Regions from separate parts of the Kitasatospora sp. NPDC005856 genome, predicted to be linked through region 3. Evidence: riboswitches for the same ligand, from Rfam matches in the RefSeq annotation. Region 3 holds a riboswitch; each other region holds the start of a gene.
The links. Region 3 has a riboswitch for thiamine pyrophosphate ahead of ABZ449_RS26755 (cytosine permease). Riboswitches for the same ligand answer to the same signal wherever they lie in the genome.

Region 1 (3,269 bases), on a different contig from region 3:
GGCGCCCGGCAGCTCACGGGTGATGGTCAGCTCGCCCAGGTTCTCGGTCATCTCGGTCATCTCGGTCTCTCCTCCGTGGTCACACCCGTCGCTTGCAAAGAGGTAGACCCCGGCCGCCCCGGAAACTCATCGCTCCCCGCGAAGATTCTTCGACGACTTTTCCCCGCGACCGACGAACGGGCCCGGAACACCCAGGGCCCGAACCGGGCGGCCGGTCCTGACGCGACGACCGAGCGCCGCCCCGACTGACGTGGGGCGGCGCTCGGTCGTGACCTGTCAGTCGGCCAGCGGGAGGTAGACCCGGTTGCCCTGGGCGGCGAACTCGGCCGACTTCTCGGCCATGCCGGCCAGGGCCTCGGCGTCGAACTCGGTGTTCACGGCGGTGGAACCGTCGCCGTGCTCGTCGCGGATCTTCTGGGAGATCTTCATCGAGCAGAACTTCGGGCCGCACATCGAGCAGAAGTGCGCGGTCTTGGCGGGCTCGGCGGGGAGGGTCTCGTCGTGGAAGCTGCGGGCGGTCTCCGGGTCGAGGGCCAGGTTGAACTGGTCCTCCCAGCGGAACTCGAAGCGGGCGTCGGAGAGGGCGTCGTCCCAGGCCTGGGCGCCGGGGTGGCCCTTGGCCAGGTCGGCGGCGTGGGCGGCGATCTTGTAGGTGATCACGCCGGTCTTGACGTCGTCCCGGTTGGGCAGGCCCAGGTGCTCCTTGGGGGTGACGTAGCAGAGCATCGCGGTGCCCCACCAGGCGATCATCGCGGCGCCGATGCCCGAGGTGATGTGGTCGTAGCCGGGGGCGACGTCCGTGGTCAGCGGGCCGAGGGTGTAGAACGGCGCCTCGTCGCAGATCTCCTTCTGGAGATCCATGTTCTCCTTGATCTTGTTCATCGGAACGTGGCCCGGGCCCTCGATCATCACCTGGACGTCGTGCTCGCGGGCGATCCGGCCGAGTTCGCCGAGGGTCTTCAGCTCGGCGAACTGCGCCTCGTCGTTGGCGTCCGCGATCGAGCCCGGGCGCAGGCCGTCGCCGAGCGAGAAGGTGACGTCGTACGAGGCGAGGATGGAGCAGAGCTCCTCGAAGTTGGTGTAGAGGAAGTTCTCCTGGTGGTGGGCCAGGCACCAGGCCGCCATGATCGAGCCGCCGCGCGAGACAATGCCGGTCTTGCGGCGCGCGGTGAGCGGGACGTAGGGCAGCAGCACGCCGGCGTGGACGGTCATGTAGTCGACGCCCTGCTCGCACTGCTCGATGATGGTGTCCCGGTAGACCTCCCAGCTCAGCTCCTCGGCCTTGCCGTCCACCTTCTCCAGGGCCTGGTAGAGCGGCACGGTGCCGATCGGCACCGGGGAGTTGCGCAGGATCCACTCGCGGGTGGTGTGGATGTTGCGGCCGGTGGAGAGGTCCATGACGGTGTCGGCGCCCCAACGGGTGGCCCAGGTCATCTTCTCCACCTCCTCCTCGATCGAGGAAGTGACGGCGGAGTTGCCGATGTTGGCGTTGATCTTCACCAGGAAGTTGGTGCCGATGACGGCCGGCTCCACCTCCGGGTGGTTCACGTTGACCGGGATGACGGCCCGGCCGCGAGCCACCTCGGCGCGCACGTACTCGGGCGCGAGGCCCTCGCGCAGCGCCACGAACTCCATCTCCGGCGTCACCACGCCCCGCTTGGCGTAAGCGAGTTGGCTGACGGCGACGCCCTCGCGACCGCGCAGCGGGCGACGCGGACGGCCGGGGAAGACGGCGTCCAGGTTGCGCAGGTTCCCGCCGCGCGGCGAGGTGTGCTTGATCCCGTCGTCCTCGGGGCGCGGCTCGCGGCCGTCGTACTCCTCGACGTCGCCGCGCTGGCGGATCCAGGCGTCCCGCAGGGCGGGCAGACCGCGCCGCACGTCGGGCTCGAAGGACGGGTCGGTGTACGGACCGGAGGTGTCGTACAGCGGGACGGTCCTGCCGTTGGTGAGCTGCACCTCGCGGTACGGAACGCGCAGGTCGGGGCGCGATCCCTCGCGGTGGGCCTTGCGCCAGGCCGGAGTCGGATAGCCGGTGCGCTCGCTGCTGGGGGCGCCCTGGACAGACTGCGGCTGTGCTTCGAACGTGGTCATCTGACCTCTACTCCCTACGCCGGCATTACCCGGTCAGGTTCCTGCGGTCGACGCAGCCGTCGGTCCGTCCGTCGACGTCCCGTTCAGCGTCCTCTCAGCCCGGTGCTCCGAGCTCCCGCGTCGCAGGCGGTGTTGCCTGCACACGACGCCCAACACCGTAGCGAGCGGATCGCCGCAGGTCCAGAGCGCCCCACCCCCACCCGGCCGCCACCCGGAGCCTCTGCGCCCTCGGCCGTCCCGTTGGCCCGCCGGCCCGGCGTCGGAGAACGGCCGAGGCCCGGCTCCCCTGTCGGGGGGCCGGGCCTCAGGGCGGCGTTACGGGGTGGCGGGTCAGCTCTTGGCGGCCTTCTTCACCAGGACCACCACGGCGGCCGCGATGCCGACCACCACCAGGAGCTTGATCACGATCGAGAGCAGTGCGCCGACGACGCCGAACACGAAGGCGACGATGTTCCAGGCCAGCACCAGGACCAGCACCGGGATGACGATGTTGCGCACCCAGGAGGGCAGCGACTTCCAGAGCTCAGCCATGTCCGTTCCTCTTCTCCCCTCGGGGCGGCCGCCGTCCGGTGCCGCGTCCCGCTTGCTTTCGGTACTTCGATCGTACGGTGGCGGGAGTGCCGGAACGAGGCCCGGCGGCCCGGAGAGAACCCCGAGATCACCCCGACCCCGACCCCCCGGGTGACCCCCGAGAATTCCTCCGGCGGCGCACAACCCCCGGCGCCGCGGAGCGTCCAACCAGTGCCGGGAGAAAGCCCGTCCCGGCACCATCGACCAGGGGGGAACCTGATCATGCGGGCCAGAACAGCCGTATCCACAGCCGCTCTCGCGGCGCTCAACCTCACCGTCGCGGCCCTCGCCGTCGTCCCGGCGACCGCCGCTCCGGCGGCCGTGACCGCCGCCGCCGACGTCACCGCACCGGCCGGGTTCGTCGGGATGTCCCCGACCCGGATCCTGGACACCCGCGACTACAGCCAGGTCCCGGCGATCCGCACCGTACGCCCGGTCCAGGAGGGCCAGTACTACTCGACCCCGCTCGCCACGTTCTGCCGCAGCCACCCCCCGCAGAACTGCACCTCCGTCGTCCCGTCCGACATCACGGCCGTGGTGGTCAACGTGACCGTCACCAACCCGACCGCCGACGGCTTCGTCTCGCTCCTCCCCACCGCCGGTCCGCC
Region 2 (3,269 bases), on a different contig from region 3:
TCCACCCCGCCCGCCAGCGCCGCGTCCAGGAACTCGGCGAGGTCGCCCTGCTCCCGGCGGGCGTCGGTGCACAGGTAGAGCCGGGCATCGGCCAGCCGGGTACGCAGCGTGTCCGCCGCCATCAGATCAGCATCGCCTGGGCGCGGCGCTTCACCTCGGTGCCGCGGTTCTCCCGGAGCGCCTGGATGGGGCTGCCGGGCAGCGACGGGTCCTCGGTGAAGAGCCACTCCAGGATCTCCACGTCGTCGTACCCGCAGTCCCGCAGGACGGTCAGGGTGCCGGACAGGTGCTTGACCAGGCCCGGGCCGTCGATGAACGCCGCCGGGACCTGCAGCGACTTGTTCGGCCCGCGCCGGACGGCGATCAGGCCGCCGTTCTTGACCAGGTCACGCACCTCGGTGACCCGGACCCCCCACTGCTCCGAGATGTCGGGCAGGTACATCCAGTCGGTGACCAGGGCTTCAATCTTGCTTTCGATCTCACTCACGTCACCAGACTGCCACCTTCACGGCCCACCGCGCACCAGGCACTACCCCGCGACGGCCGCCTTCAGCGGCACCGCCGGGTCGCCCGCCCGGGCCGGGTCCAGGGCCGTGCCGCGCTCGATCAGCTTCCGCCCCTGGGCGAGGTCGCGCGGCCGGTCCACGGCCAGCAGCGCGCTCGGCACGCCGTCGCGCAGCCAGAGCACCGACCAGTCGGCCTCCCCGGGGGCGCCGCGCCACAGCACCTCGTCGCCCTCGGCGTGCCGGCCGGCGTACTGGACCATCCGACCGAACTGCTCGGACCAGAAGTACGGCACCGGGTCGTAGGCCGGCGCGTCCGCGCCCAGGACGGCGGCGGCCACCGCCGCGCCGGACTGCAGGGCGTGGTCCCAGTGCTGGACGGCCAGCCGGGCCCCGGCCCGGACCGAGGGGTAGCTGACGCAGTCGCCCGCCGCGAACACACCGGGCACCGAGGTGCGCAGCCGCCCGTCCACCACGACGGCGCCGGTCGCGTCCAGCTCGACCCCGGAGCCGGCCAGCCAGCCGGTCGCGGGGCGGGCCCCGATGCCGACCACCACCTCGTCGGCGGGCAGGTGCGAGCCGTCCGCCAGCAGCACCGCGCCCGGCTCGACGGCGGCCACGCCGACCCCGCAGCGCAGGTCGACCCCGGCCCCGGCGTACCAGGCCGCCATCGCCGAGCCGATCTCCGTCGGCAGCGCGCCGGGCAGCGGCGCCGGGCCGGCCTCGACCACGGTCACCTCGCAGCCCGCCGCACGGGCCGCGGTGGACACCTCGGCGCCGATCCAGCCCGCGCCGACCAGCACCAGCCGCAGCCCGGGGCGCAGCAGCGCGCGCAGCGCCAGGGCGTCGTCCAGGGTGTGCAGCAGGTGCGCGCGCTCCGCGCCGGGCAGGGCCCGCGGTACGGCGCCGGTGGCGATCACCAGCGAGCCGTACGGGAGGTCGCCGTCGTCGGTGCGCAGCACGCCGGGGGTGAGGCCGGTGGCGCGGCGGCCGGTGAGCAGCTCGATGCCGAGCCGGTCGTAGTCGATGTCCAGCGCGGTGGAGTCGGCCTTGCCGAGCAGCACGTCCTTGGAGAGCGGCGGCCGGTCGTACGGCGCGTGCGGCTCCTCGCCGACCAGCACGATCCGCCCCTGCCAACCGCCCTGCCGCAGCTTGAGGGCGCACTGCGCCCCGGCCAGCCCGGCTCCGACGACGACCACCTGATCCGTTCCGCTCAGCTCTGCCACGCCCGTCACTGTACTCAGCGCCACGCGGGTGCCCACAGGCCCGTCCCACCCCTCGTACGGGCCTTCGGCCGGGCCGACCCCCGGCGTTATGGTGGGGACACCACACGGGAGCCCGGCGTACCGGGCTGAGAGGCGGGCTGACACGGCCCGCGACCGTCCGAACCTGATCCGGGTCATACCGGCGAAGGGAGCAGAGCAGCTTTGTCACGCTTGCCATCAGACGGCCGCGCCGACGTGCTGGTGATCGGCGGGGGCATCATCGGCCTCGCCGTCGCCTGGCGCGCCGCGCGGCGCGGCCTGCGCGACGTGGTCGTGGTCGACCCCACCCCCGGCGGCGGCGCGGCCCGGGTCGCGGCCGGGATGCTCGCCCCGGTCACCGAGCTGCAGTACGGCGAGGAGCCGCTGCTGCGCCTCGGAATGGCCTCGAACGAGCGGTACGCGGCCTTCGCCGCCGAACTCACCGAGGCGAGCGGCGGCCTGGACACCGGCTACCGCCGCTGCGGCACGCTCGCCGTGGCGCTGGACTCCGACGACCGCGAGGAACTGCGCGAACTGCACGCCTTCCACCAGCGGCTGGGCCTGGACTCGGCCTGGCTGACCGGCCGGGAGGCCCGCAGACTGGAGCCGATGCTCGCGCCCGGCGTGCGCGGCGGCCTGCACGTGGCCGAGGACCACCAGGTGGACGGCCGCCGGCTGCTCCGGGCCCTGCTCGTCGCCTGTGAACGCGCCGGGGTCGCGATCCGTCCGGCCGAGGCCGTCGAGCTGCTGGTCGAGGACGGCCGCGCGACCGGCGCCCGGCTCTCCACCGGGGACCGGGTGGGCGCCGACCGGGTCGTCCTCGCCGCCGGCCCGCACAGCCACCGGCTGCCCGGCCTGCCCGAGGGGGTGCTGCCCGCGATCCGCCCGGTGAAGGGCCAGGTGCTGCGCCTCCGCGTCCCGGACTCCTACCGCCCGTTCCTCTCCCGCAACGTCCGTGCCGTCGTCCGCGGGCAGCACCTGTACCTGGTGCCGCGCGAGAACGGCGAGCTGGTGATCGGCGCGACCACCGAGGAGCAGGGCTACGACACCACCGTCACCGCCGGCGGGGTGTACGAACTCCTGCGCGACGCCCACGAATTGGTCCCGGGGATCACCGAACTCCCGCTGCTGGAGACCTCCGCCGGGCTGCGCCCCGGCTCACCGGACAACGCCCCGCTGCTGGGCCCGACTTCGCTGCCCGGGCTGGTCGCCGCCACCGGCCACTACCGCAACGGCGTGCTGCTCACCCCGGTGACCGCCGACCTGGTCTCCGAGTACCTGGCCACCGGCGAAGTCCCGGACCTCGCAAGGCCGTTCACGCCCACCCGGTTCTCCCCCGACCACTCCACCACGAAGGCCTCCGCATGACCGAGATCGCCCCGAACGAGATCCCCCCGGACGAGATCGCCCTGACCGTCAACGGCGAGCCCCGCCGGGTGTCCGCCACGACCACCCTCGCCGAGGTGGTGGCCTCCGTCAGCAAGGCCAACACCGGTGTCGCCGCCGCGCTCAACGAGGCCGT
Region 3 (3,269 bases):
TCGAGCGCGCGCCGGTAGGCCGCGAGGGTGTGCTCGGGCAGGGCGTGGGAGGAACCGCGGTGGGCGATCACCTGGACGGGCGGCACGGTGCGCGCCGTCGGCGAGGACAGGTCTGGGCTGGTCACGGGCCCAACGATAGGCGGCGCAGGTGAAGCACGGACAAAGACGGCCCCAACCCGTGGGGCCGTCTCCGGTCCGCGGGGCCGTCCCGGCGCCGGTTCCTCCGGCGCGGGAGGGCGGGTCCGCTCAGTGCCGGACGGCGCGCCGGGAGAGCGGGGCGAGCGCCCAGGTGACCAGGGCGGGCACCAGGAAGGCGAACAGCGAGGCGGAGGTCCACTCCTGCGGGGTGAAGTGCAGCGACTCCTGGGCGGAGGTCCAGAAGTCCGTCCACCAGTCGGCCACCTTGGTCGGCGCGATGAACTGGTAGACCGCGAAGCCCAGCGCCCACGGCAGCAGCATCAGCCAGCGGGAGGGGGCGTCGGCGGAGAGGTTCCAGCCGCGCCGGCCGGCGCCGAGGAAGTAGTCCACCGCGAGCACCGCCAGCAGCGGCACGAACACCGAGCCGATCAGGCCGAGGAAGCCGTAGTACGTGTCGGTGAACTCGTCGATCTGCAGCGCCAGCACGGTGGTCAGCGCGCCGATCGCGCCGGAGAGCACCCGGCGGTCCACCTTCGGCAGCAGGTTCTGCACCGACATCGCCGTGGAGTACACGTTGGCGAAGGACTGGTCCGTCTCGCGCAGCACCAGCACCAGCAGGAACAGCCAGCCGGCCCAGACCCCGAGGAAGGAGTCGAAGATCCGGGTCGGGTCGCCGTCCGACTGCAGCAGCGCCATCAGGCCGAGCACGTAGCACCAGACCTGGGCGATGGTGTAGCCGGAGAAGCTGCCCCAGAACGCCGAGCGCGGGGTGCGCGAGTGCCGGGTGTAGTCGGCGGCCAGCGGGACGAAGGAGACCGACACGGCGATCATCGCGTCGGTGGCGCCCAGGAAGCCGTGCCAGTTGCCCGCCCCCGGGTCCGGCACGCCCTGGCGGCCCAGCTGGACGGTGAAGTACACCATCGCCACCGCGACCGCCCCGGCCACGAAGCGGCGCAGCACCGCGATCGAGCCCAGCGGCCAGATCGTCAGCGCGGTGGTCAGCGCGCCCGCGAGCAGGACGAACAGCCAGCGGTAGCCGGTGGTGTGCGCGACGGTCTGCGCGCCCGCCGAGATGGTCAGCAGCTCGAACACGCCCCAGCCGATGCACTGCACGATGTTCAGCACCGTCGGCAGGTACGACAGCCGGGTGCCGAACAGCCCGCGCAGGTTCGCCATCGCGGGGGCGCCGGTGCGGGCGCCGATCAGCGAGGCCACGCCGAGCATGGCGGTGCCGACCGCCGTACCGACGGTGATCGCGGTCACCGCGGCGGCCAGCGACAGCTCGCTGCCGGGGGCTCCGAGCACGGTGGCGGCGGTGGAGAAGCCGATCAGGCTGACGCCCAGGTTCATCCAGAGCGCGAAGTGGTCCCGGAACCGCAGCGTGCGCGGCGGCTCGGTGTCCAGGACCAGGGGTGCTTCGACGTGGTCGGGGCGTTCCAGGACGGCGGTCGCGCCCGAAGAAGAGGATGGCGAAGCAGGCGGCATGGCCGATACTCCCTACGCCGGCATTACCCGGACAGGTTCCGGCGGTCAGCGCCCCCTCGAACGTCCGTCACTCGTGTGGCGTACGGTCGACATGCGCACTCTCAGCCTGGTGGGTCCAAGCTCCCGCGTGTCAGTTTGGAGCGACAGGCTAACCGGCACGGGGCCGAACGCCCAAGGCCGAGGGCGTGCGGTCCGCATCGCGGGACGCCCGGCGGGGGAGGGGAGCCTCGGCCGTCGGTACCGGCGTCGGTGCAGGTGCAGGAGCCGGTTCGCTGCCGGTGCGGTGTCGGTGTCGGTGCCGGCTAAGGATTCTTATGAGTTCTTCAGAGGGGTCCTTACGGCAATCGAATCGTCAGTGCGAAAAACTATGGTCCTTGGTTCTGCCAGCTATGGAGGTCGTCCGTGAGCACCGAGCGCGAGGTTGGGCCCACCGGGCCGCAGGGGGAGCAGCCCGCGGGCCTGGGGGCGGCCGAGTCCGCTTCCGAGGGCCCCGCTCAGGGCGGGCACAAGCCGACCATGGCCTTCCGTCGGGTGCCCGAGCCGGAGTCGGGCGCCGTCGAGGCCGCTGTCGTCGAGGCGGCGCCGCCCGTCGACGCCGTCGCGGCCGAGGGTGTCGCGGCTGAGGGCGTCGTGGCCGGGGGCGTTCCGGCCGAGGGCGGGCACAAGCCCACCGTCGCCTTCACCAAGGTGCCCGCACCGGAGGCCCCCGCCGCGCCCGTGGCGCCCGCCACGCCGGCCGCCGAGGAGCCGGCCGTCGACCCGGCCACCGGCTACATCGACGCGCCGCCGCCGGTCCTGCCGCCCGCCCCGCAGGCTCCGGTGGCCCCGGCCGCCGCGCCCGCCGCCCCGGCCCTGCCGCCGGCCGGCAACCCGTACACCACCCCCACCCACGGCGTCCCGGCCGCCGGTGCGCACGAGGGGTACGGCGCCGCTCCGGCCGTGCCCGCCGCCCCCGCCGCCCACGGCCACCACCCCTTCGGGGCCGGCCAGCCGCTCGGCGGCTGGGGCCCCGCCCACGACTCCACCTCCGGCGGCGCGGGCTACCCCGGTGGCCCGGCGGGCCCGCTCGGCTACCCGGCGGACCACTCCGGCGGTCCGGCCGGCCCCGGCGGCCCGCGCAAGAAGCGCGGCGGCCTGGTCGCCCTGATCGCGGCCGTCGCGCTGGTCGCCGGTGTGGCCGGCGGCGCGCTCGGCGTGAGCGTCGCCGACCGCGCCGAGAGCAGCAGCTCCGCGAACGACCACCGCAGCACCACCGTGCAGGCCAGCGACACCCAGAAGAACGAGCCCGCCCCCGGCTCGATCGCCGCCATCGCGCAGAAGGCGCTGCCCAGCGTCGTCACCATCAAGGCGCAGGGCAACGGCGAGTCGGGCACCGGCACGGGCTTCGTCTTCGACACCGAGGGCCACATCCTCACCAACAACCACGTGGTCGCGCCCGCCCTCAGCGGCGGCAAACTGACCGTCAAGTTCGCCGACGGCACCTCCTACGGCGCCTCGGTGCTGGGCCACGCCGAGGGCTACGACGTCGCCGTGGTCAAGATCGACAACCCGCCGAAGAGCAAGCTGGCCCCGCTGCCGCTGGCCGACTCCGACAAGGTCAACGTCGGTGACGCCACCGTCGCGATCGGCGCGCCGTACGGCCTGGA

Region 1: another riboswitch for thiamine pyrophosphate. It lies ahead of thiC (phosphomethylpyrimidine synthase ThiC); the one in region 3 lies ahead of ABZ449_RS26755 (cytosine permease).
Region 2: another riboswitch for thiamine pyrophosphate. It lies ahead of thiO (glycine oxidase ThiO); the one in region 3 lies ahead of ABZ449_RS26755 (cytosine permease).

What each region holds. Positions count from the first base shown of each region.
Region 1 covers NZ_JBEXWT010000053.1:49,343-52,611, forward strand. The annotation lists gene ABZ449_RS27140 (SRPBCC domain-containing protein) at 1-60, opposite strand, end outside; gene thiC (phosphomethylpyrimidine synthase ThiC) at 277-2,091, opposite strand; TPP riboswitch at 2,086-2,220, opposite strand; gene ABZ449_RS27150 (DUF5326 family protein) at 2,422-2,622, opposite strand; gene ABZ449_RS27155 (hypothetical protein) at 2,884-3,269, shown strand, end outside.
Region 2 covers NZ_JBEXWT010000100.1:19,719-22,987, reverse strand. The annotation lists gene thiE (thiamine phosphate synthase) at 1-122, opposite strand, end outside; gene ABZ449_RS36045 (Rv2175c family DNA-binding protein) at 122-487, opposite strand; gene ABZ449_RS36040 (FAD-dependent oxidoreductase) at 530-1,738, opposite strand; TPP riboswitch at 1,824-1,936, shown strand; gene thiO (glycine oxidase ThiO) at 1,940-3,115, shown strand; gene thiS (sulfur carrier protein ThiS) at 3,112-3,269, shown strand, end outside.
Region 3 covers NZ_JBEXWT010000052.1:27,226-30,494, reverse strand. The annotation lists gene ABZ449_RS26760 (glycerophosphodiester phosphodiesterase family protein) at 1-125, opposite strand, end outside; gene ABZ449_RS26755 (cytosine permease) at 247-1,623, opposite strand; TPP riboswitch at 1,616-1,760, opposite strand; gene ABZ449_RS26750 (trypsin-like peptidase domain-containing protein) at 2,026-3,269, shown strand, end outside.